DNA from 3 places in the Alkalihalobacillus pseudalcaliphilus genome. Region 1 is predicted to be linked to each of the others. Evidence: riboswitches for the same ligand, from Rfam matches in the RefSeq annotation. Region 1 holds a riboswitch; each other region holds the start of a gene.
The links. Region 1 has a riboswitch for lysine ahead of lysA (diaminopimelate decarboxylase). Riboswitches for the same ligand answer to the same signal wherever they lie in the genome.
Positions count from the first base shown of each region.

Region 2: another riboswitch for lysine. It lies ahead of PQ479_RS10500 (aspartate kinase); the one in region 1 lies ahead of lysA (diaminopimelate decarboxylase).
Region 3: another riboswitch for lysine. It lies ahead of dapA (4-hydroxy-tetrahydrodipicolinate synthase); the one in region 1 lies ahead of lysA (diaminopimelate decarboxylase).

Region 1 covers NZ_JAQQWS010000001.1:729,662-737,744, forward strand. Annotated here, with positions in the region: gene lysA (diaminopimelate decarboxylase) at 47-1,369, opposite strand; lysine riboswitch at 1,497-1,673, opposite strand; gene PQ479_RS03520 (spore germination protein) at 1,758-3,248, opposite strand; gene spoVAEA (stage V sporulation protein SpoVABEA) at 3,226-3,807, opposite strand; gene spoVAE (stage V sporulation protein AE) at 3,814-4,164, opposite strand; gene spoVAD (stage V sporulation protein AD) at 4,164-5,159, opposite strand; gene spoVAC (stage V sporulation protein AC) at 5,181-5,645, opposite strand; gene PQ479_RS03545 (ABC transporter permease) at 5,812-7,038, opposite strand; gene PQ479_RS03550 (ABC transporter ATP-binding protein) at 7,028-7,954, opposite strand.
Region 2 covers NZ_JAQQWS010000004.1:88,370-96,452, reverse strand. Annotated here, with positions in the region: gene sdhA (succinate dehydrogenase flavoprotein subunit) at 1-1,770, opposite strand; gene sdhB (succinate dehydrogenase iron-sulfur subunit) at 1-4, opposite strand, end outside; gene PQ479_RS10510 (succinate dehydrogenase cytochrome b558 subunit) at 1,784-2,416, opposite strand; gene PQ479_RS10505 (YslB family protein) at 4,219-4,659, shown strand; gene PQ479_RS10500 (aspartate kinase) at 4,716-5,951, opposite strand; lysine riboswitch at 6,091-6,277, opposite strand; gene uvrC (excinuclease ABC subunit UvrC) at 6,374-8,083, opposite strand, start outside.
Region 3 covers NZ_JAQQWS010000001.1:402,398-410,480, forward strand. Annotated here, with positions in the region: gene PQ479_RS01960 (hypothetical protein) at 225-572, shown strand; gene PQ479_RS01965 (hypothetical protein) at 667-918, shown strand; gene kapB (kinase-associated lipoprotein KapB) at 937-1,305, shown strand; gene dapA (4-hydroxy-tetrahydrodipicolinate synthase) at 1,610-2,497, opposite strand; lysine riboswitch at 2,635-2,823, opposite strand; gene PQ479_RS01980 (aspartyl-phosphate phosphatase Spo0E family protein) at 2,928-3,080, opposite strand; gene PQ479_RS01985 (YhcN/YlaJ family sporulation lipoprotein) at 3,308-3,994, shown strand; gene PQ479_RS01990 (hypothetical protein) at 4,041-4,595, opposite strand; gene PQ479_RS01995 (hypothetical protein) at 4,721-4,876, shown strand; gene cspD (cold-shock protein CspD) at 5,379-5,579, shown strand; gene PQ479_RS02005 (AbgT family transporter) at 5,719-7,266, opposite strand; gene PQ479_RS02010 (PRC-barrel domain-containing protein) at 7,626-8,083, opposite strand, start outside.

The DNA.
Region 1 (8,083 bases):
TTGAGTGTTTATATCATGAGCTTTATACGGCTAATGAACTTGAGATTTATAAATGATTAACAACCTTCGCAAGCGGACGATCTAACCGAACTAAGTCAGCGTAACTTTCACGCTCAATCACGATGTGAGCTTCTGAGTTTTCAACAAAAACAACGGCAGGTCTTGGAATACGATTATAATTATTCGCCATTGAATAACCATAAGCACCCGTACAAAATACAGCTAAAATATCTTCATGGTTGGCTTTCGGTAACGGTAAATCCCAAATTAACATATCGCCACTTTCACAGCACTTTCCCGCAATCGAATATACTTCTTCTGCTCGATCATTGACACGATTGGCGAGCACCGCTTCGTATTTGGCTTGATATAATGCCGGTCGCAGATTATCGCTCATTCCACCATCAACAGATAAATAATTACGAATAGCAGGTAATTCTTTTGAAGAACCGATAGAATATAACGTCGTTCCAGCATCGCCGACTAATGAACGACCTGGCTCAATCCAAATTTCAGGAATATTCATTCCTAATTCGGCCGATTTTTGTTTCACGATCGCAATCATTTCACGTACATAATTTCCGACCGGTAAAGGTTGGTCCTCTTCTGTATAACGGATACCAAAACCGCCACCTAAATTCAAGACGGAAGACTCAAAACCAAGCTCATCCCGCCATTGCTCAAGAGAGCGATAAACCTTCTCTACAGCCATAACAAAACCAGCCGATTCAAAAATTTGTGACCCAATATGACTATGAACGCCTAATAATTCAATGTATTCTGCCTTTAATGCTCGTTTCACTGCTTCCGTTGCTTGCCCACTTTCAATATCAAATCCAAACTTCGAATCCTCTTGACCTGTAGAAATATATTCATGAGTATGTGCTTCAATCCCTGGAGTAATCCGGAGCAAGATTTTCATCAACTTCCCTTTCTCCCAACTAATACGCGATAACTGATCAAGCTCATAGAAATTATCAACGACCACACAACCAATCCCAGCGTCTACCGCCATTTCTAATTCAGCTATACTCTTATTATTGCCATGGAAGTGAACCTTCTCCATTGGTACACCTGCTTGTATCGCCGTAAATAGTTCTCCACCAGAAACAACATCAAGGCTTAGTCCAAGCTCATCCGCTAATTGAAACATCGCGAGGCAACTAAACGCTTTACTTGCATAAGCCACTTGGTAAGGTATCCCTTCATCAATAAAGGCTTGTTGGAAAGCAGCTGCTCGCTCTCGAATAAGAGATACATCATAAATAAAAAGTGGTGTTCCAAATTGTTTGGCAAGTTGAACCGTATCTACTCCTCCGATTTCTAAGTGTCCAAACTGATTAATATGACTAGTTCCATGTATATACATAATATCTCTCCCTCATTTGTTCTCTCTATATAATCAACACATCACGACTGGATTGTTCATTTCTGTTAAAAGGTAAAAGAAAAAACAGCTAGTGTTACCTAGCTGTTCGCCGACGTAACCCCACTAAAAAATGAATAGTCCTCCACTGATTCCTCAGTGACAGTGCGTTATTTCTTCAATAACACCCCAGCTCTACATAATGTGGTACATATGTAGGCTTCGGCAAGTCGACCTTTCTACTCATATCTATGCGTTCCACCCGCTCCATAAGTATACTGATTCTTCCTGCGCCTCTACCCCACTTTTACATGAGGTTCATGAAATTGTTGCTCTAACTTTACCATAATCATACGCCGTTCGCAACACCAACATGCCTCATATATGTAGACTATTCATTTTTTAAATCCTGTTTAACAGGATCCTGTGGATTTACAATACTTGGACGCCAACGCATCGATGGAACATTGGCTCTAATTAAGATTTGCCATAATGCCGGTGGGTCAAAAGGAATAAATGGCCAAAAATAAGGCTTGTTAAATGGTTTTATTGCCGTCAAACAGAAGATTAGTATTAACGTTCCCACAACAAAACCAGGAACTTTAAATATCCCAACTAATAAGACAAGGGCAATTCGAATGATTCGCAAAGCCACCCCTAGTTCATGACTAGGTGTAGCAAACATACCAATAGCACCTAAAGCGACATACAAGATAACTTCTGTTGTAAAATAACCTACCTCAATCGCCATTTCACCTATTAATAAAGCTGCGACCAAGCCAAGGGCTGTGGCTAATGGTGAAGGTGTATGAACAGCCGCCATCCTCAGTAGCTCAATCCCAAATTCAGCAAATAAGATTTGTAAAAGAATCGGGATATTATTCGTCTCCTCAGGACCAATGAAATCTAGAGCTGCAGGTAATAAAGTAGGTTCAATAACGAGCAACAACCAAAAAGGAATGATAAATAAAGACGTTGCAATTCCGATTGTTCGTACCCAGCGTAAAAATGATCCGACTGCAGGTGCTTGCCTATATTCCTCCGCATGCTGTATGTGATGAAAGAAAGTGGTCGGTGTAATAATGACACTTGGAGATGTATCAACCATAATCACAACATGACCTTCTAATAAATGGGTTGCCGCTACATCTGGCCTCTCCGTATAACGAACAAGAGGAAATGGATCATAACCTTGTTTAACAATGTACTCTTCAATCACCTTATCGGCCATCGTTAGTCCGTCTATTTCAATCGAATCTAACTCTTTTCTAATAATATCAACTAGGTCAGGATCGGCAATACCATCTATATAAGAAATACAAATATCTGTTTTAGAGCGTACGCCGACTTGAGTAATTTCATGTCGTAAACGCTCATCTCGAATCCTTCTTCGCACTAAGGCCGTATTCATGATGATATTTTCAGTAAAACCATCACGTGCACCACGAACGACACGTTCTGTGTCTGGTTCCTCAGGTCCACGCCCAGGATATTGACGAACATCGATAATAAATGCTTGATCATATCCTTCAACGATAATAAATATTAATCCCGAAAGCATTTGTTTAATCGCATTATTGACTTCTCTCGTCTCTTCGACTTGGACATGTGTGAGATGGTTTTTTATAGCACCAAATACATCTGAAGATTTTCGGTTCCTAGCGCCTAGATCCATTAATTCTTTCATAATCTCAATGATATATAAGTTATCAGTAAGACCTGTTACATAATAAATCCCAATCCGATGATCTAGGATTTCTAACTCACGAACACCGATATCGAAAGAAATATCTAGCTTTAGCCGTTCTTCTAGATAGGCAATATTGTCTCGATAGCTCTTATAAAATAGCGGTTCATCCTTATAATCTCTTTTTTTTGTCAAGGTTACCACTCCTTTCTAAAATAATTTGTACTGCTTGCATTGTGATCGGGGCACCTTTTTTCACATCATCAAAACCTCCCATTTTACCTATATCACCAATGCCTACGACTACTGGTATCTCAAATTCATCAAGAATATATAAAGTATCTCCGTTAATTCTGCCAATTTCTAAGTCTGGGAAACCATTTTTATCGACTCCATACTCGGTTAAATGGCCAAAACGGTCTATAGAAATATCAACTTTGGCCCACTCCTTACTATGTGTCGCAGATGCTACAGCAATTGCTCCAATGACTTGGATCATAGGCTCATCGTACACAATCCTCATCGCATGTTCACCAAGCCCCTCATATCTTGAGCCACAATCATCAAACATGACAAAAACTGGGTTTTTATCTGCTTGTAAGATTAATTCAATTAATTCTTGCCCTGTTAAATGCGTTGGATTTCCTGCGGATTGAGCTATACAAAGTCCACCTATTTTATTGGCTACATATTGAATCGTTTTTAATGCAGCCGCGTCCCCATCGGTAACTACAATTACTTGCTTTTGCTCCAAACACCATTACCCCCTCGCCTTAAAAAATATAGCAGCTAAAAAACTAAATAAGATAGCAGAAGAGAGACCACCAGATGTAACCTCAAACATCCCCATACCTATTCCAATAAACCCTTCTCTGCCACCCTCTTGCATCGCTCCATGAACGAAAGAATGCCCAAAACTAGTTATCGGTAAAATAGCCCCTGCCCCGCCAAAATCAATAATTCGGTCATAAAGATGAAATCCATCTAACATGGCACCAAGTGTTACTAATACACATAATGTATGAATCGGTGATAAGCGAACGAGATCCAGTAAAGCTTGTCCTAAGAAACAAATCACACCACCAACTATAAAAGCTGCGAGATATTCCATTACATGTCCTCTCTTTCAAAGGCAACCGCATGGGCAATCGTCGGAATCGACTGCTTTTGATAAATCATAAAAGGGTTTAATAAAGAGCCCGTTGCAACAACGAGAACTTTTTTAAATACACCTTTCCTCATCAATTTAAATACATGACCAAACGTTACGACAGCACAACATGCTGCTCCACTTCCACCTGCATTGACGGCTTGATCGGTATAATAAATCATCGTGCCACAATCATCATACGTATGTGAAAGCTTTATTTCCTCTTCTTCCAATAGCTTATGCAAAATCCCAGATCCTACACGTGCCAAATCACCCGTCAAAATACAATCATAATCTCCAACAGACGTTTTCGTATTGTCTAAGTGACTTTTAATCGTTGCAGCCGCTGCTGGGGCCATCGTCGCTCCAAACTGAAACGGGTTTTTCATATCATAATCGACGACTGCACCAATCGTTGCTGCTGAAATTTTTATGTTCGTCTTTTTCTGACTCAATATACATGCTCCTGCTCCAGTAACTGTGTATGAGGCCGTTTCCTGCCTTTGATAGCCAAATTCATTTGGATAGCGAAATTGTCTCTCACTAGCAGCATGATGACTACTCGTAGCTAGTAAAATTGAATGGGCAAAGCCACCATCAATCATCATTGCTCCAATCGCCACCGCCTCCATTACAGTTGCACATGCTGAAAAAACCCCCAGATAAGGGATAGCTAATTTTCTTGCATTATAGTTAGAAGTAATCATCTGATTAAGTAAATCTCCAGCAATGAAAATATCAATGTCTTCTTGTTTCCTATTTGCTTTTTTTAACGCATGTGTAATTGCATCTTCCATGAGCTTTCTTTCTGCTAGCTCCCAAGACTCTTCGCCACAATATAAATCTTGATAGGTTTGGTCAAATGATTCCGAAAGAGGGCCTGCCGCTTCTTTTGGACCAGCAACGGTGCCGCTTGATTCTACATAAATCCCATTTTGAAACGTCCACGTTTTCATGACCGACCATACCCCTTCTAACTAATGAATAATGTAGTGTATTATTAAACGAACAAGCCCTACCAAATAAGAAGACAAAACCCCAATTGCAATAATGGCTCCGGTTAATTTGAACATATGAGCTCCAATACCATAGACAAGCCCTTCACTTTTATATTCTAATGCTGCACTGGTCATCGCATTCATAAAACCGGTAACAGGAATTAACGTACCGGCTCCAGCAAATTGTGCGATTTTATCAAACCAACCAATTCCTGTGATTATCGCTGTTAAAAGGATAAAAGTTGACATCATTAATGCCCTTGCCTCTATTTCATTAATGTCCAAAAAGAGGAGGTATAGATTACTAAGCCATTGACCAAAAACACATAATATACCGCCCACAACAAACGCTTTGATACCTCGATTAAAAAAGCCACGCTTAGGCTGATATAGCTCGATATTTTTATGATATTGATTGACTTTTTTCAAATCTTGTTCAGCCATCGCTTCTCTAACCTCCGTATTTTCCGTACTACTCTCGACTTTGATAGTATGTGACAAGGTCATATTTTCATTCGGAATAGAATTGATTTCCACAGATTAATGGCACAAAAAAAGCTTGCCAAGGCTTCACATTTTTCTGAAGCACTGACAAGCTAGAAAATTCTTATTAACTTTCTCGCATCCACTTGAGTATTTCTTTTGGTGTAGCATTTTTACCATACATAAGAATTCCTGTCTTAAATACTTTTCCAGCTAATTTGATGAATAACCAAATCGTTACAAAAAGGATTAGCATTGAAATAATCACTTCAATCCACGGCCACTCTTCAAGCATCGATAAACGTATAATCAAGACACCCGGGGCGGTTAGCGGAAAATAACTTCCAATTTGGGCGATTAACCCTTCAGGATCAGAAAGAATTGGACCTAATAAAATGAACGGTAACCATGGTATCATAAAAATAATCCCTTGAAAGTTGCTAGTTGAGCTTACTTCATCTACCGTTGCTCCTATCCCAACAAATATAGCAGCAAATAATAAATAACCTGCAACAGCGATTAATACAAGTACAAGTAATTCTGGAACAAATAAATAGCTCAATAATGGAAAGTCAACATACCATGTTAAGAATGGCAGAATAATCGCTATCCAACTCGCAACCTGTATGACACCTAATACAAAGTATCCAATAATTTTACCTTGCATGAGCTCATGGGGTGTGATTGATGACAAAATCATTTCAGACACTTTTTCTTTCTTCTCTTGTGAGGCACTTGTAAATATCATCATGCCAGTAATCACAACTGAAAATAGAATAACACCCGCAAATATTCCGGGAACAAGCCTTTCTAAAAAGGAGAAAGCCCCTCCTGCTTCTTCAGCCTGATCTGTTTCCGACTCAGCTTGTGCGATAAATGACACAGGCATACTCGCTATTTCAATTTCATCATTTTCGAACCCAAACAATTCTAACTGTGCTTGTTTGACAAACGGCTGTATCGCTTGAAGCTGGTGTAGATCAGTTTCTGATAAATCCTCACTCAGATATGTTGGAATTTGACCGGACCTTATATGTTCTTCTTGAAATGAGACCATAACGCTATTTTCCTTATCATCTAAAAAAGCGGCCGACGGCGTCTCTGTCGTTAATTCTACATCCCAATCTAATGAATCTGCTAAACCTGTAGAGTCAATTGTTGACCACACCTCTAGTGGATCCTCCACATATAAAGTTAAAGAATTTTGGTCGGTTTCACCACCTGAATTAAATAACATCGGAATGGAGAAAAATAATATAAATAAAAGCGGTGTTGATAATATGGAAATGATAAATGATTTATTTCGTAAGTTACGTTTTATTTCCCATTTAGCTACTTTCATACTATTTTTCATATACATACCCTCCTTTAAGACGATCAGAAGCAATATCAATAAAGATTTCGTGTAAGGAAATTCGATCAATTTTTAGTTCCTGTATATCTAATTCAGAAGGTATTAGTCGAATCCATTTATTCACATCGACATCGTTTTCTAAAAAGAGAGTTGCCCTATCACCTGTTTGCTCCACTCTTACAACATGAGCTATTTTTTCTAGAGCATTCTTTTCGTTCACACCTTGAATCGTACATTTAAAGTTAGCAAATTTCCTTTTCACATCATCTAATGTTCCATAGATGACTTTGCGGCCTTTATTGATCATAAATAAGCGGTCACACAACTCTTCAACGATATTCATTTGATGTGAGGATAATAGGATCGCTGTTCCTTGATCAGCTAGTGCTTTTATTTCCTTCTTAAATAGATCTTGGCTGACAGGATCTAACCCTGAAAATGGTTCATCCAAAATTAAGAGCTCTGGCTCATGAATAATCGAAGCGATAAATTGTACTTTTTGTGCCATTCCTTTTGATAGTTCTTCAATAGAACTTTTATCTTTGCCTTCTAATCCTAATTTCTCCAACAACTCTAACGCTCTTGTTTTCGCCTTATGTAATGGATAATCTTTTAAATCGGCAAAATATAATAATAAATCAATGACTTTGACACTTTTATAGAGTCCTCTTTCTTCAGGTAAGTAGCCTATTTTTTCTCTTGGGACATGGCGTACTTCTTTCCCTTCGTACAAAATCTTCCCTTCTTCTGTATACATGATCCCTAATATGCTACGAATAGATGTTGACTTTCCTGCCCCGTTAGGTCCTAGGATTGCCATAATTTCACCCTTTTGGACTTCAAAGCCGATGTCTTCAATGACTTTTTTATCCTTAAATGATTTTCCTAGTCCTTCGACCTTTAGAATTGCAACCATTCTTTATTTCCTCCTTTGTTTTGATTCAACCCACCCTTATGCTTACGTATAATAGCAGCTTTAGGTTTCATAAGTTTTATATAAAAGTTACTTATGGGCGATAGTTTGTGCCCTGAAGTTAGCTCGTCA
Region 2 (8,083 bases), on a different contig from region 1:
TCATGATTTACCAGCTCCTTGTTTCTTTTGCGAGTAGTCACGTTTACGAGGTTTAATTAATGAAGTGTCTACTTCTTCATATTCAAATTCAGGTGCCTTCGTAGTTGGGTTATACGTCGCTTTTGTTGTTTTTAAGAACTCCTCATCATTACGTTCTGGGAAGTCTGGCTTAAAGTGAGCTCCACGGCTTTCATTACGATTTAATGCACCAATTGTGATAACTCGGGCAAGATTTAACATTCCTTCTAATTGGCGCGTGAATGAAGCACCTTGGTTACTCCATCTTGCTGTATCATTAATGTTAATATTTTGGTAACGTTCCATTAACTCTTGAATTTTCTCGTCTGTACTTTGTAACTTATCGTTATAACGTACAACGGTTACGTTATCAGTCATCCACTCACCTAATTCCTTGTGAAGGCTGTACGCATTTTCAGTACCATCCATCGAAAGAATACTATCGAATTTATCTTGTTCTTTCTTCAGCTCACGCTCGAATACAGAAGAAGCAACAGAATCAGCCGACTTTTCTAAACCATTGATATATTCCACAGCGTTAGGGCCTGCCACCATTCCGCCATAAATCGCTGATAATAATGAGTTAGCTCCTAAACGGTTTGCTCCATGCTGAGAGTAATCACATTCCCCCGCTGCAAATAATCCCGGAATATTCGTCATTTGGTTATAATCAATCCACATGCCACCCATTGAATAGTGAACCGCTGGGAAGATCTTCATTGGCACTTTACGTGGATCATCACCCATGAACTTTTCATAGATTTCAATAATTCCACCAAGTTTGATATCAAGTTCTTTCGGGTCTTTATGCGAAAGGTCAAGATAAACCATGTTCTCACCATTAATTCCAAGCTTGTCATCCACACAGACAGAGAAAATCTCACGCGTTGCAATATCACGCGGTACTAAGTTTCCGTATGCTGGATATCTTTCTTCTAAGAAATACCACGGCTTACCATCTTTATATGTCCAAACACGTCCACCCTCACCACGAGCAGATTCACTCATTAGACGAAGTTTGTCATCACCAGGAATCGCCGTTGGATGGATTTGAATAAATTCGCCGTTGGCGTAAGCAACACCTTGCTCATAAAGTTTGGCTGCTGCATAGCCCGTATTGATAACAGAGTTCGTTGATTTACCAAAAATAATCCCTGGACCACCTGTAGCCATAATGACAGCGTCACCTACAAATTGACGGATTTCTGAGGAATGTAGGTTCTGCGCTGTAATCCCACGACAGGTACCTTCATCATCAATAATCGCAGATGTAAATTCCCAACCTTCATATTTGGTCACAATACCACTCGCTTCATAGCGACGCACTTGCTCATCTAAAGCGTATAATAATTGTTGCCCTGTAGTTGCACCAGCAAATGCCGTTCTGTGATGTTGCGTGCCACCAAAACGACGGAAATCTAATAAACCTTCTGGTGTACGGTTAAACATAACACCCATACGGTCCATTAAATGGATAATCCCTGGAGCTGCTTCTGCCATTGCTTTTACTGGAGGTTGGTTCGCTAAGAAGTCACCACCATACACCGTATCATCAAAATGCTCATATGGTGAATCCCCTTCACCCTTTGTATTAACCGCACCATTGATACCGCCCTGTGCACAGACTGAGTGCGATCTTTTAACAGGTACAAGGGAAAATAGATCGACAGGTACACCTTTTTCTGCTGCTTTAATGGCTGCCATTAAACCGGCTAGTCCACCACCGACAACGATAATTTTGCCTTTACTCATCTATACCCTCTCCTTACATGTTTGCTAATTCTGGATTAATAAATGCAAATGTTGCTGAAAGCCCAACGTATGTTAATGCGAGGAAAAGTGCAATGGTCGCGTATGTAGCAATACGTTGTGAACGAGGTGTTACGGTAATTCCCCAAGAAACTAAGAAAGACCAAAGTCCATTAGCTAAGTGGAATGTTGCAGAAATAACACCAACAATATAAAAAACTAACATAAATGGCGAGCTTAAAATATCAGCCATCATATTATAATTTACTTCAGCATTACCTAAAGCCGCTTGAAAGCGAGTTTCGTATACATGCCATGTAATAAAAATTAATAAGAATACACCTGTAAAACGTTGCAGTGCAAACATCCAGTTTCTGAATGTACCATAACGTTGAATGTTATTTTTTGCCGTAAAAGCAATATAAATTCCATAAATGCCATGATATAAAATCGGTAAGAAAATAATGAATATTTCCATTGCATAACGGAATGGTAAATTTTCCATAAAATGTGCCGCTTGGTTAAATGACTCTGCTCCTCGTGTTGCAAAATAGTTAATGCTTAAATGCATTACTAAGAAGATACCGATCGGAATAATCCCTAATAAGGAATGTAACCGACGATTAAAATACTCTTGATTACCAGCCATGCCTTTTCCCCCCACATAAATTAATGTTTCCTATCCTGTTTGTCCAAATGGTTTCAACTACATTTTTCTTTCGTATAAATATGTACCTCCCCCGAGACATAACATACTTTGTACCAGTTCCACTTTTGAATCTTTTGGTAAGATTATGTGAAAAAAATCCGACAAATTTATTGTACTCCCATCAGATCTTGTCGTCAAGAAAACGGATACATACTTTTTATGTTATTTTATAGGAAATCTCCATTACTAACTTATCAAATAATTCTGTTGTTTGAAAGCGTTAAATTACTTTTTTATAAAGAAACACTTATTAATAATAACAGTTATTCCAATTCTATAAATAAACTTAAAATTACGAATATATTTTTATGGTATTTAAATATAATAGGCTTTTGTATGAAAGTTCAATGAGTCATGCTCACTTTTCGAGATAACTTGACCATTCGGTTTTTGTTTTTGGTCCGTTTTGAAAATCGAAAGCATCTTATCAGATGAATAAATTCATCTGATAAGATGCTTTCGATTTTCAAAACTTCACGCAGTGGCGTGAAGTTGCCAAGCAAGCTTGGCTAACGCTCCAAAAACACTTAGATTTTTGATACTAATCCTGATGGGTTACTACTCTCTCTTTTTGTTGGTGGTGGCTGGTTGTGCGGTGCGCTGAATCTTTTTGGGAAAACCCTTGCGGGTAACACCCAAAAAGTGGCGTGGCTACGCATAATATGAGAATCCTCAATACCGTTATTGAATGAAAAGCCACCAGTTAAAGAGCTAAAGAGCTAAACCACACTTTCATCTTTGTTGGTGGCGAAATGATCCCCGCTTCGCCATGGACGTTTTGTATGAAAGTTAGTGCGAACATGGAGCGTTGCTCGTCGCTACCGAAAATTATGCTCCGAGACAACCGCGTGCCGCAGGATTCTACATAATTTTTCATCCGCTGGGTACTGCTCATTCTCAAGTTCAATATCATTCTTACAACACTCATTTAAATTGATAAGAACAAAATCTAATTAAACGAAAATCCACCAAGCAAGTGAAGAAGAAATTCTAGTTGAACGAAATGCCACCAGTTAAAAAGTACAAATAAAATTGAATGAAGTGCCAGTAAGTGAAGGGGAGAGGTACAATTTTATGTTTATTGGTAAGGGTCCAGGCTATTTTTCGCCCTGATCATGTCGACCACCGCTCCTCATCGACAGGTTCTCGCCCATTTTTCATCCTGATCATGTCGACCACTGCCCTTCATCGACAGGTTCTCTGCCTTTTTTCATCCTGATCATGTCGACCACTGCCCTTCATCGACAGGGTCCAGGCTATTTTTCGCCCTGATCATGTCGACCACCGCTCCTCATCGACAGGTTCTCTGCTTTTTTTCGCCCTGATCATGTCGACCACTGCCCTTCATCGACAGGTTCTCAGCCTTTTTTCATCCTGATCATGTCGACCACCGCTCCTCATCGACAGGTTCTCGCCCATTTTTCCTCCTGAGCATGTCGACCACTGCCCTTCATCGACAGGTTCTTAGCCTTTTTTCCTCCTGAGCATGTCGACCACCGCTCCTCGTCGACAGGTTCTTTGCTTTTTTTCCTCCTGATCATGTCGACCACTGCCCTTCATCGACAGGTTCCAGGCTATTTTTCGCCCTGATCATGTCGACCACCGCTCTCAAGAAGTACGACAGCATCTCATGTCTTTGATATTCTGCTGAAAGCTATTAAATTTTACATAATTTGTGTTCGTTATCATAGAGATAATTCCTTTGAATCTATGTATAATAAAAGACGGAGAGGGTGGTTTTTATGGAACAAGAGACAAAAAATGAAGAAATCGAGCAAGAACAAGTTGAGCAGCAGGCTCCTCCTTTATTTCATTATGACTTAATTCGTAATGACTTGTTACAAGAATTATTAGGCACAGAGCATGAAAACATTTTATATTGGGGCGGAAAATCACTAGCTCGCAAATATGCTTTACATACATTCGATGAAATCATTACTTTTTTTGCACATGCTGGATGGGGTACATTAGAAATAGAAAAAAATAAAGCAACCTCAAAAACATTAGAGCTCAGTGGTGACTGGATGGGAAAAAACGACTCCCGTTGCTACCAACTTGAAGCTGGCTTTTTGGCTCAACAAATTGAACAGATGCAAAACCAAATGACTGAAGCTACTTACGATATAAAACGAAAATATGTCGTTTTTCATATTAAGTCTGATAAACATGATTCCGTTTCATAACGGATTGATGAATGAGAATAGCCACAGGTTTCAGCCCTGGCTATTCTCTTATTCTTTTAAAGCACCTCGTGGGCGACTTCTTCTGCTAGCTGGAAAGCTTCATGTAATGCTTCCACAGCAATGACCATATCATCCTCTGAAATGACCGTAGACACTTTAATTTCTGAAGTACTGACCATCTTAATACTAATGGCTTCATTTGCAAGGACATCAAACATTTGAGCAGCAACACCCGGATTAGATACCATACCCGACCCAACAATGGACACTTTGGCTAACCCTGATTCGTATTCGATGTTTTCATAATTTAATTCCATCTGTGCTTTCTCTAAAGCTGATATCGTATCTGTAAGAGTCGATTGTGTAACGGTAAATGAAATGGTTACATGCTCTGAGTCTGTTTCATTTTGGACGATGATATCAACGTTAATAAAATGTCGTGAAAGCGTACTAAAGAGTCTTGCCAACGTATTCATTTCATTAGGTAATCCTACCACTGACACCTTGGTTACATCATTTTCAAATGCAATTCCTCTTACTACTAAGCCTTTTTCCACAGAGACTACCTCCTCAATGATCGTTCCTTCTTCTTCAACCATACTTGACGCTACGACAAGTGGGACATCATAATTTTTGGCAAACTCGACGGCTCTTGGATGTAAAACCCCCGCCCCTAAATGAGCCATCTCTAACATTTCATCATACGAAATCGAATGAAGCTTTCGAGCCGCCTTCACAAAACGTGGGTCCGTTGTGAATACACCTGTAACATCGGTATAAATCTCACATCGCTTTGCCTGTAATGCAGCAGCTAAGGCAACCGCCGTTGTATCGGAACCACCACGACCTAATGTTGTAATTTGACTATCTTGTGAAATTCCTTGAAAACCAGCAACAATAACTACTTGATTTTGATGTAAAGCCGCCTCAATTTTAGTTGTATTTATATCTTGAATTTGTGCATTTCCATGCTGTGTATCTGTCTCAATTCCAGCCTGCCAGCCAGTATATGAAATGGCATCTATGCCACGTTCCAGCAAAGCCATTGTTAATAAAGCAATCGTTACTTGTTCGCCCGTTGTTAAAAGCATATCCATTTCTCTTTTGTTCGGGTTTTCAGTGAGTGCTTGAGCCATTTCTACTAAAGTATCCGTTGATTTTCCCATCGCAGAGACGACTATAACTAGGTCATTCCCTTGAGTAAAGGATTCTGCAATTCGATTTGCTACATGCTTAATTCTCTCTACTGTACCAACCGAGGTTCCACCATATTTTTGTACGATTCTAGCCAATTCCTTCATCCTCTCTTTTTGCTCCCACTTTCATCCCACAAGAAAAGCTCGATGGTTAAGGCAAAAATAAAAAGCAACGAAAAAGGAGATCCCTTCACGTTGCTTGTCATACTAAGCCGCTCCATAGCTCCCTTTATCCACGTGAGATAGTTCTCCACATAACCCTGGGTTGATTATGTGACAGCCTTATGCCTATTTAACATAAGTCCAGCATAAAAGGATCTGAGTTCCTTCTAAACTTCGGCAAATTCGCCTTTTAGGCATCTTCAATGGGGCTCATTCCCCTCCAAAGCCTTACTAATCGTTTTTGCTCCTCTACCATCACTCCCTAAAAAAGAAGTATGGCTTATTCAATTAGTTAAGAGTTTAACAAAACCTTATCCCCTATGCAAGCAAAATTTTCGATTTATTTGCTTGAAACTTTATTCACCTTGTTCCTCATGTAAAGCTTCATAAATGCTTTTTGCTACATGTAATGGAATGCCATCTAAGGCTAACTCATCAATTGTTGCTTCTTTCATTTTCTTTAATGAACCAAAGTGCTTTAGTAATTTTGTTTTTCTTTTTTCTCCGACACCTGCAACATGATCCAAGGCTGATTGTAGAAATGATTTCGAGCGAGTTTGCCTGTGAAAACTTAACGCAAAACGATGCACCTCATCCTGAATTCGTTGTAATAGATAGAATTCATGGCTATCTCTTTTTAAAGGAATTACAATAGGCGGTTCTCCCTTCAGTAACTGAGAAGTCTTATGCCTCTCGTCCTTCGCTAATCCACATATCGGTATCGTTACGTTTAATTCATCCTCTAAAACCTCCTGAGCAGCTGCAATATGCCCTCTACCACCATCAATGACAATCAAATCAGGCATCGGTAGCTTCTCACGCAAAATCCGTAAATAACGCCTTCTAACTACTTCTCGCATTGAGGCATAATCATCCGGACCTTCTACCGTTTTAATTTTATATTTTCGATACTCTTTGCGATTCGGTTTTCCATCAATAAAAGTAACCATTGCCGATACTGGGTCCGTACCTTGAATATTGGAATTATCAAAAGCCTCAATTCGATACGGGGCTTTGATTTGTAAGGCTTCCCCTAATCGTTCCACAGCCTTGACTGTACGTTCTTCATCACGTTCAATTAAGGCGAACTTTTCTATTAATGACGTTTTCGCATTTTCATTAGCGAGTTCTAATAGTTCTTTCTTTTTCCCCTTTTTTGGAACTGTCACGCTTACTTCAAGAAAAGATTCAAGCAATTCTTGATCGACAATCTCTGGAATCAAAATTTCTTTTGGTTTGATATGCTCTTTTTGACTATAAAATTGGGCGATAAATGTAAGAATATCCTCCTGGGCCTCTTTATAAAAAGGAAAAATCGAGACATCTCTTTCAATTAATTTCCCTTGACGAACAAAAAAGACTTGTACACACATCCAACCTTTATCATAAGAAAAGCCAAAAACATCCCGATCAATTCGGTCATTAATCGACATTTTTTGTTTTTCCATAACGGTATCCATATAAGTTAACGTATCTCTTAACTCTTTGGCTCTCTCAAAATTTAACTCTTCAGATGCTTGCATCATTTTATCTGTAATCTGTTGTTTAACTTCGTCATGTCCTGAACGTAGAAATTTTGTGATTTCCCTTACTAATTCTTGATTTGTCTCTTTAGAAATTTCATTGACACAAGGTGCCAAACATTGTCCGATATGATAATACAAGCAGACCTTATCAGGTAAGGTTCGACACTTTCTTAACGGGTAAAGTCGATCCAATAATTTTTTGGTTTCATTAGCCGCTCCTGCATTAGGATAAGGTCCAAAATATTTCCCACCATCTTTTTTTACTTGCCTCGTTGTAATTAGACGTGGATGCTCTTCATTGGTTACTTTTAAATAAGGGTATGATTTATCATCCCTGAGCATCACATTATATTTAGGTTCATGCTTTTTTATTAGATTGAGCTCTAATATAAGTGCTTCTATATTAGAAGAGGTTACAATATATTCAAAGTCTACAATCTCACTTACTAACCTTTGTGTTTTACCATCATGAGAACCTGTAAAGTAGGAACGCACACGGTTTTTTAACACTTTTGCTTTACCCACATAAATAATCGTTCC
Region 3 (8,083 bases), 330 kb from region 1:
ATTAAATTGAAAGAGAACAAAGTGAATGAAAGACTACTAGTAAAGGGTAAAGCACGGCTTTCATCTGTGTTGGTGGCGAAGTGAATGCGGTTTTGTCATAGAAGTTTTAGTAGGAATTTAATCGGGAATCTAATCTTAGTAAAATAGTCATGCTGACGAGGGATTTCTGATGTGATAAGATAAGAAATATGGGACAATAGGAATGATGTAAGGAGGGTTAATGAATGAAAAAGCATCAAATATGGTTCCTTTGTATGACTGGAATCGTTTTTATTGGTATATGGACGATTGCTATTGTTCAATTCACTTCAGAAGATCCAGAGGTTTCAAAAGAGGCTAATGAAGAACTACATCAACAAGTTGAGGATTTAGTGGCAGTTCGAGACGTAGAGGAGCCAGAAGATATAGAGGTAGAAGATAAGAAACAAGTAAATGATAGGCACAATCAATTGATTCCTGAAGGAAAAATAGATTTAAGTCAATTTGACTTTAGTGATATCTCGACACCACTTGGAATTCCTATAGATGGTATTTTGAACAAAATTGGTTTACAAGTGTCTGAACAGGATTAAAACAGTCAAATTATCTTCATGATTTATTACACATTTGTTAGGGCTTTTTTGGTACGATAGAAGTATAGTTGTTCTTGCGAGGAGGAGCCCGGCATTGGAAATATTAAAAAGGTTTAAAGAAATTCCGAATTGGTTAAAATGGATGTTTCGATTGATCATGGCGTATGTTGCATTATTATCTATTATTCTTGCATCAACCATTTTTGTTGTCTTAATAACATTTACATTTATTATTATAGACTTTTTTAGTGGTGGCGAAGGAATGAAAACGTATGCCGAAGAAAATTTAGTACCTATTTCAGAGTTTATGTGGCATTTATTTACTTTATTAGTGCCTGGTCTATAATGGAGAGGGAGTGTCTAGATGCATATAGTGCAAGCTGTTTATAAAACAGGTGTATATATCGGCGAATGTCTAGAAGTACTAGGGGATCAAAACAAAGCTCTCGTGAAGGTTTTGGCCGTAAAAAAACATCCTCAACAAGGTGATTTACACCATCCGAAACAAACGGAAAATGTATTTTTTCATGAAAGAAAAGCACTTGCTGAATATGAAAAGGCTTGGATGCCACTTGCTTCGTTAAAAAACTACGAAGGTGAAATCCCTACATATAAAGATTCACTAGCAGTAGCATTAAATTCATTATTAGAGAAATTACAAAGCGAGGACACACCGTTTAATCAAAATAGCATCAAAACCTTAAACGAACTAAAAAAGGAATACCATATATGATACGAAAAAACACCAAGTTCACACACAACTTGGTGTTTTCTCGTATTAAACCTCAATTAACCTTTACCACAGTTCACTTCGCCACCAACAAAGATAAAAGTAGTGGCGACTTTTTAAACAGTTGGCCCGTTTACAACTCGCTCACCATCAGGAGTCAGCCGAACAAACAGGGAGCACTTTCCTGCTAAGGTCATTTATCGTAAGGTGGATGACCAGCTAACTTCACGGCGCAAACTATCGCTCCACAGTTCACTTTCATACAAAAAAGGATGAGAACATAATTCTCACCCTTAGACACGCTAAATTAGCTAACAAAAAAACTAACAGAACGATGTAAATATGATTGTAATAGCTCAAGCTCTTGTGTTGTTAAAGGAACTAAAGGTAACCGGACAGATCCAACGGAAATTCCATTTAATTCGAGTGCTGCTTTCACAGAAGTTGGATTAGGTGTAGCGAATAAAGCTTTCATTAAAGGTAATAACTCACGGTGCTGTAAAGCAGCAATCTGAACTTGCCCGCTCATATAGTTTTGAATCATCTGTTGCATCTCATTACCAATCACATGAGAACTAACAGAAACAACTCCGGCTCCACCAATAGCTATAACTGGTAACGTCAAGCTATCGTCACCACTATATAATAAGAAGCCATCCGGAGCTTGAGCAATAATAGCAGACATTGCCTCTAAATCGCCACTCGCTTCTTTTGTCGCAATAACATTAGGAATTTGGGCTAAACGTAAAGTGGTATCTACATTAATATTAACACTACTTCTTCCAGGAATATTATATAGCATCACAGGCAAATGAGTAGATGTAGCGATCGCCTTAAAATGTTGATATAAACCTTCTTGAGAAGGCTTGTTGTAATATGGTGCAACAAGCATAACCATATCTACGCCAATTTTTTCTGCTTCCTTTGTTAATTCAATCGAAGCTTGTGTTGAATTAGAACCTGTGCCAGCAATAACAGGTATCCGACCATTGACCACTTGAACGACCGTTCTAAATAGTTGTAGCTTTTCCTCATGTGTCAAAGTAGGTGACTCGCCTGTAGTACCACCGACTACGAGTGCATCTGTTCCATTTGAAATTAAATGCTCCACTAATTGTTTTGTTTTGGCAACATCCACCCTTTGCTCAGCATTAAATGGGGTAACCATCGCCGTTATAACTCGTCCTAAATTCATAATTCTCACCCTCAATTTCAGTATCGTTCATATAATTATATGGGCTAAATTTTATATTTGTGAATCAACACAAAAAAACAACAATGAAGGATCTCATTGCTGCATGGCAATAAATGTGTATACACAATCATTCCAATGCGTGAGATAGCCCTCCATATAGCCTTAGCCAGCTATATGACAGTCCTGTACTTATTAAGTCACAGTCCCAACTAAATAAAAGATGAGTATTTTATTTAGCTTCGGCAAAATTCCCTTTAAATATGTATCCATGAAGACTCATCCTTCTACACATATCTACTCATGAAGTTTGCACCTCTACCCTCACTTCAACTATTGAAGTAAAGATTATTCACTTTGTGACTCTACCTTATCAAAAGATAAAGCACATTGCAATGGTTTCAGCTCACATTTACGCATTGTAATAAAATGATCAAATTTTATTACGGATAATTGGGATTTGAATCTCGTTTAGGAGCTCGTCCAATTCTTGACTACAGCGGACAGTTTGTGCAGATGTAAACCCGTATTTTTTGGCTAAACGTAGCATTTGACTTCGTTTTGATTCAATTAGTCTTCTTTTCATCTTTCCCACTCCATTGTTTTTTATCGTTCATTAGTTCATTTATATTCAACGCTTTCACACAAGGTTTATTATATGAAGAACAGACAATAAATGAAAGTCTTTCCATAAAACTAGTCATAATTAGCTAAAAGTAGAAATGATTCGACAATAAGAATATGTCTGAGCCTAAATTTACCTCGTTGAATTTCTTATTTATGTGCAAAATAAAAGAAGAGAGGAGGGGTTGCATGAAAAAACAAAATTTCTTGTTTTCAGTAGTCATTTTGACGATGCTTATAACGAGTGGATGTGTGACTGAACAACAGAAGCCGCTAGGAGCGAAGTCGAATCCACAAAATACGTTTAGTGGTGTAGGTATCCAAGAAGTGCGTAGCCATGAAGGCCCTATTTCAGATATGCTTGTTCCAGACGATACGGTCTTACAATTAACAGAGAAAAAATCTCCGTATGAAGAAGGAGTTCACGGCTATAAGAGAAATATCGGTCTAAAAGAAAAAGGCTTAACATCAAACGGAGTAATGAATAACAGACCTGGAAAAATAAAAGAGTTATATCCACCACATCAAACGAAGATATTAACAACTAAAGAAGAAAACCACAATTACCAAGAAAACGTAAATTTTAAACAAGCCCTACTTAGCCTTGAAACGATTCAAGATGTTCACATCGTAGAGACAAATGAGCAAATTTTAGTGGGGATTGAATCAAGTGGTGGTCATCATGAACATCAAAATAAGGTGGAGAAAACCGTTCAAGCATACGCCAATGAATATGATATTGATAAAGAAGTGATAGTCACAACCAAGAGAACCATCATTAATCGAATGGAAGCTTTTGAGAACCACGAAGAAGGGCGTTTTCCTTTTCGGTCCTTTAAAGGAATGATGGCTGAATTCAAAGAATTATTCCGTTAATCATAAATGGCTGTCTATTTTCTATCGAATAGAGCAGCCATTCTTTTTAATAAATTCCATATTCTTCTGAAACAGAAAACCATTCTCTTTCTAAATTTTTAAAAGCAATAATAGAATTTTCGTAATGAACTCGAGCTGATTCAATTTGTTTGGTGTCAAAAGGATCACGCAAGTCTTCAAGAACTCTGTCCAAAATATCAAGCTCAACTAACATACTCAAATGAATTTCATGGAATGAGTTAAAAGCTTTAGGACGATCAAGATTAATTATTTCAACTGTCTCGGTGCGAATGTCGGCTAATGAATCTAAAAACAAATCAGCTGCTCGCATATCTTGTTGATTTTCAAAAAAGCCTTTATGCTTTTCTAAGTCTTCTATGACATTACTTAGATATTGACCAGTCGCATCTGCGTACAGATGTAATTCTTGTGTTGCTAACCCTTCTTTTCGATGTTTATCTTTATCACTTGCTACACCTTGAAAACCAAATGGTTTCGTATCCTTTTGAGAATCCTCAATTATTTGTGATTCTGAGTCCATTTGACAGCCTGTTGCTAATACGAATAATACGAGTAGGAAAAAAAGCCATGGTTTCTTCACTACATCATCCTCCTCATTCTAACAAAATAGATACATCTAGTATTGGAATCTTCTTGCAATCTTATGCATCAATTTTTCTGTTTCCTCATACATTGGACTATGTGAGCAGGGAGGGATTGCAGGAGATGATGACTTTTTTTCTTATTTTAATTAGCTGCTTCTTTGTAGGTTTCGCTATTGTATTATTAGGTGGTAATCGAATTGCTGAAGGGATTGAGTATCGCACAGGTAAAGACGCAGATGAGATGTTAGGTGAAATTGACAAAAAAATGAACAAATGATGATTTCAATCACTGCATGCATCGTTTTAACGGTGTCATGGCTTTTTTTTTGAAAAAGGAACATCTGTATTAAAACAGATTTAAAAACACTTTACTTTTATAATACAATGATCTATAATAAGTGTATGAAAGAGACAGAAAAAAATAAAAATTCTGCTTAGGAGGGGTATCATGAATAATCATGAAGAGAAAAAAACACAAACAGAGCAGGAAGAACCTACGATTTTGGAAATGATTAATGATTATTATAGTAGAAATTAGTTGATAGCTGGCCTTGCTTATGACAGGCAAGGCCTAGTCATTTTAAGGAATTTATGCTTGCATCGTAGAAATGACTATGCTAAAATGACTTTATTCATCGTTAAAAGTTTTGAATATTTTTCACATTTTATGAGGGGCAAAGATATGGCTGTATGTTTATCGTCATAATATGTGAAATGCCGATTTACCTGAAGTAAAGACGATGAGCATATTAAGTAATAAACAGAATGGAGTTTTTTTCATGCAAACAGGAAAAGTTAAATGGTTCAATGCTGAGAAGGGTTTTGGATTCATCGAAGTTGAAGAAGGCAACGATGTATTCGTACACTTCAGTGCAATCACTGGCGAAGGATTCAAATCTTTAGACGAAGGTCAAGCTGTTGAGTTTGAAATCGTTGAAGGTGACCGTGGTCCTCAAGCAGCTAACGTTGTTAAATTATAATAATAACTAAAACACGATCATTTTGGTCGTGTTTTTTATTGAACTAAAAATAATTTCATGTACCATATTTCAATTATAAAAGAGCTAATTAAAGATCATAAAAAAACCGTCCCTAGTATTATAAGGACGGTTTTGCAAATTAGTTATTATAATAAATGGGAGAACCTGGACCGATGTCGATACCTAACGCCATCCAAATAAACAACATAATGGTCCAAACGATCGTAAATACAATCGCATACGGAAGCATAACTGATACGAGTGTTCCAATCCCCATCTTTTTATCATACTTTTGAGCGAAAGCAATAATAATCGCAAAGTAAGGCATTAACGGAGATATGACATTAGTTGTTGAATCGGCTACACGGTAAGTTAATTGTATAAATTCAGGCGAATAATTAAATTGCATCATAATCGGAATAAATACGGGTGCCATAATGGCCCATTTCGCCGAAGCACTACCGACAAATAGATTAATTAACATCGTAATTCCCATAAAGCCAAGTAATAAAGGAATCCCTGTTAAATTAACACTTTCTAAAAATTCAGCACCATAAACACCTAAAACAATACCCATATTCGTCTCATTAAAGAAAGCAACGAATTGACCTGCAGTGAAGGCTAGTACGATAAACATACCCATTGAGGCCATGGTATCCGTTAATTGATGAGCAACATCTTTATCACTTTTAATGTTACGCATAATCATCCCGTAAACAAGTCCAGGAATTAAGAATACGAATAAAATAAGTATACCGAGTGAGTTCATAAATGGTGATTGAATAATCGGATTGTCTCCATCACCACGCATTGGTCCCCATTCAGGTACGACAAGAAGAGAAATAACAGCGATTGTTATGAACATAGCTAGTCCTGAATAAAATAGAGCCCACTTTTCACGTTTGGTTAAATAACTTATTTTTTCTTCAGCTTCGTCTCTCGTTTTATCAGCTTGATATTTACCTAAACGAGGTTCAACGATTTTTTCTGTTACATACGTACCAGCTAATGTGATCACAAATACGGATGCAATAAGGAAGTACCAGTTCATCGCAATATTAATATTGGCAGCATAAGCCGGATCAAATGTAGCAGCAGCTTGTCTCGTAAGTTCCCCAAGCATTGGATCTGATGCGGTTATAAAAATATTAGCCGCAAAACCACCTGATACTCCTGCGAAAGCTGCAGCCATACCTGCAAGTGGATGACGACCAATTGCAATAAATAATAATGCCCCTAGTGGTGGTAATACGATGTAACCAGCATCTGCGGCTAAACTAGACATAATACCAGCAAATACAAGTGTAGCTGTTATTAATCTTTTTGGTACTGAAGTGACCAGGCCACGTAGGGCAGCACTTATGAGCCCACTTCTTTCAGCAACACCTATCCCAAGCATCGTCGCTAGAACAATACCTAGTGGAGCAAAGTTAATAAAGTTATTAACCATTTCCGAAACCATATAATTAATACCTTCAGCTGAAAGAAGGTTTTTAACTTGTAACACTTCTCCAGGTTCTGCAGGATTTTCAACTTGAACATTTAAACTTGATAAAATCGCAGATAAGACAATAACAATACCTGCCATAATTGCAAACAAAGTGACAGGGTGGGGAAGCTTGTTTCCAATTACCTCAACCATTGTCAAAAATCGATTAAAGAGCGATTTCTTTGCTTGTGTCTCCATACTAACACTCCTCATAACTCTTATAATTCTATAATTTTCAGACTAATATGACTTACTAGAAGACGGTTGTCTAAAATCACATGTGACCCATTGTACTATAAACTATCGCCAACAATCCTTAAAAAATGACAAAAAAATAAAGTAATTCTTTTAGAAATTTTATAAACTATTTGACAATTGTGGAGTAGCTAACTTGAAAAAAGCAATCTACTATGTAGGATTAGGAGCTGATAATGGGAAAAACTTATTTCTTTGACGATTTAAGCGTGATTTACTGCTTTAAGATGGGGGTTAACATATAAAAAACGAGCTTGATGAACAACATCAAACTCGTTTTGAGAGGGAGTAATTGTCATTAACTATTTCGTTGATTCTGACAGTTCCCAATATGGTGCCATACCATAATGACGGTAAATCAATTCTTCATTTTCTCGAGTGAATGGTTTATCATAATCAAACTCAGGTGCTTCTTCAATTAAACCTTTTTCTACGGTGACAGTTATCGTTCTGTCAAAATGAGAAATCTCACTTAACATATCAGGTGTAATAGCAACGAGCTCTTTAGATAAGAAGCCGCCAACATCGACGATTAAATATCTAATTTTAGATGTATTATAATCGATGATACAATCAACAAGCTTGCCTACTTCGCCATTTTTTGCGTGTACATGGAATTTATTTAAGTGATCAAAGCTCTGAAGAGAAGGTTTATCTGTAGTTTGTCTTGCTTCATTTTCATCGACACCTAAAGGTATTTGTTCATCTTTGGTTGATAACAAACCAGGTACATAGGCTTGGCGACCAACAAATGTAGGCC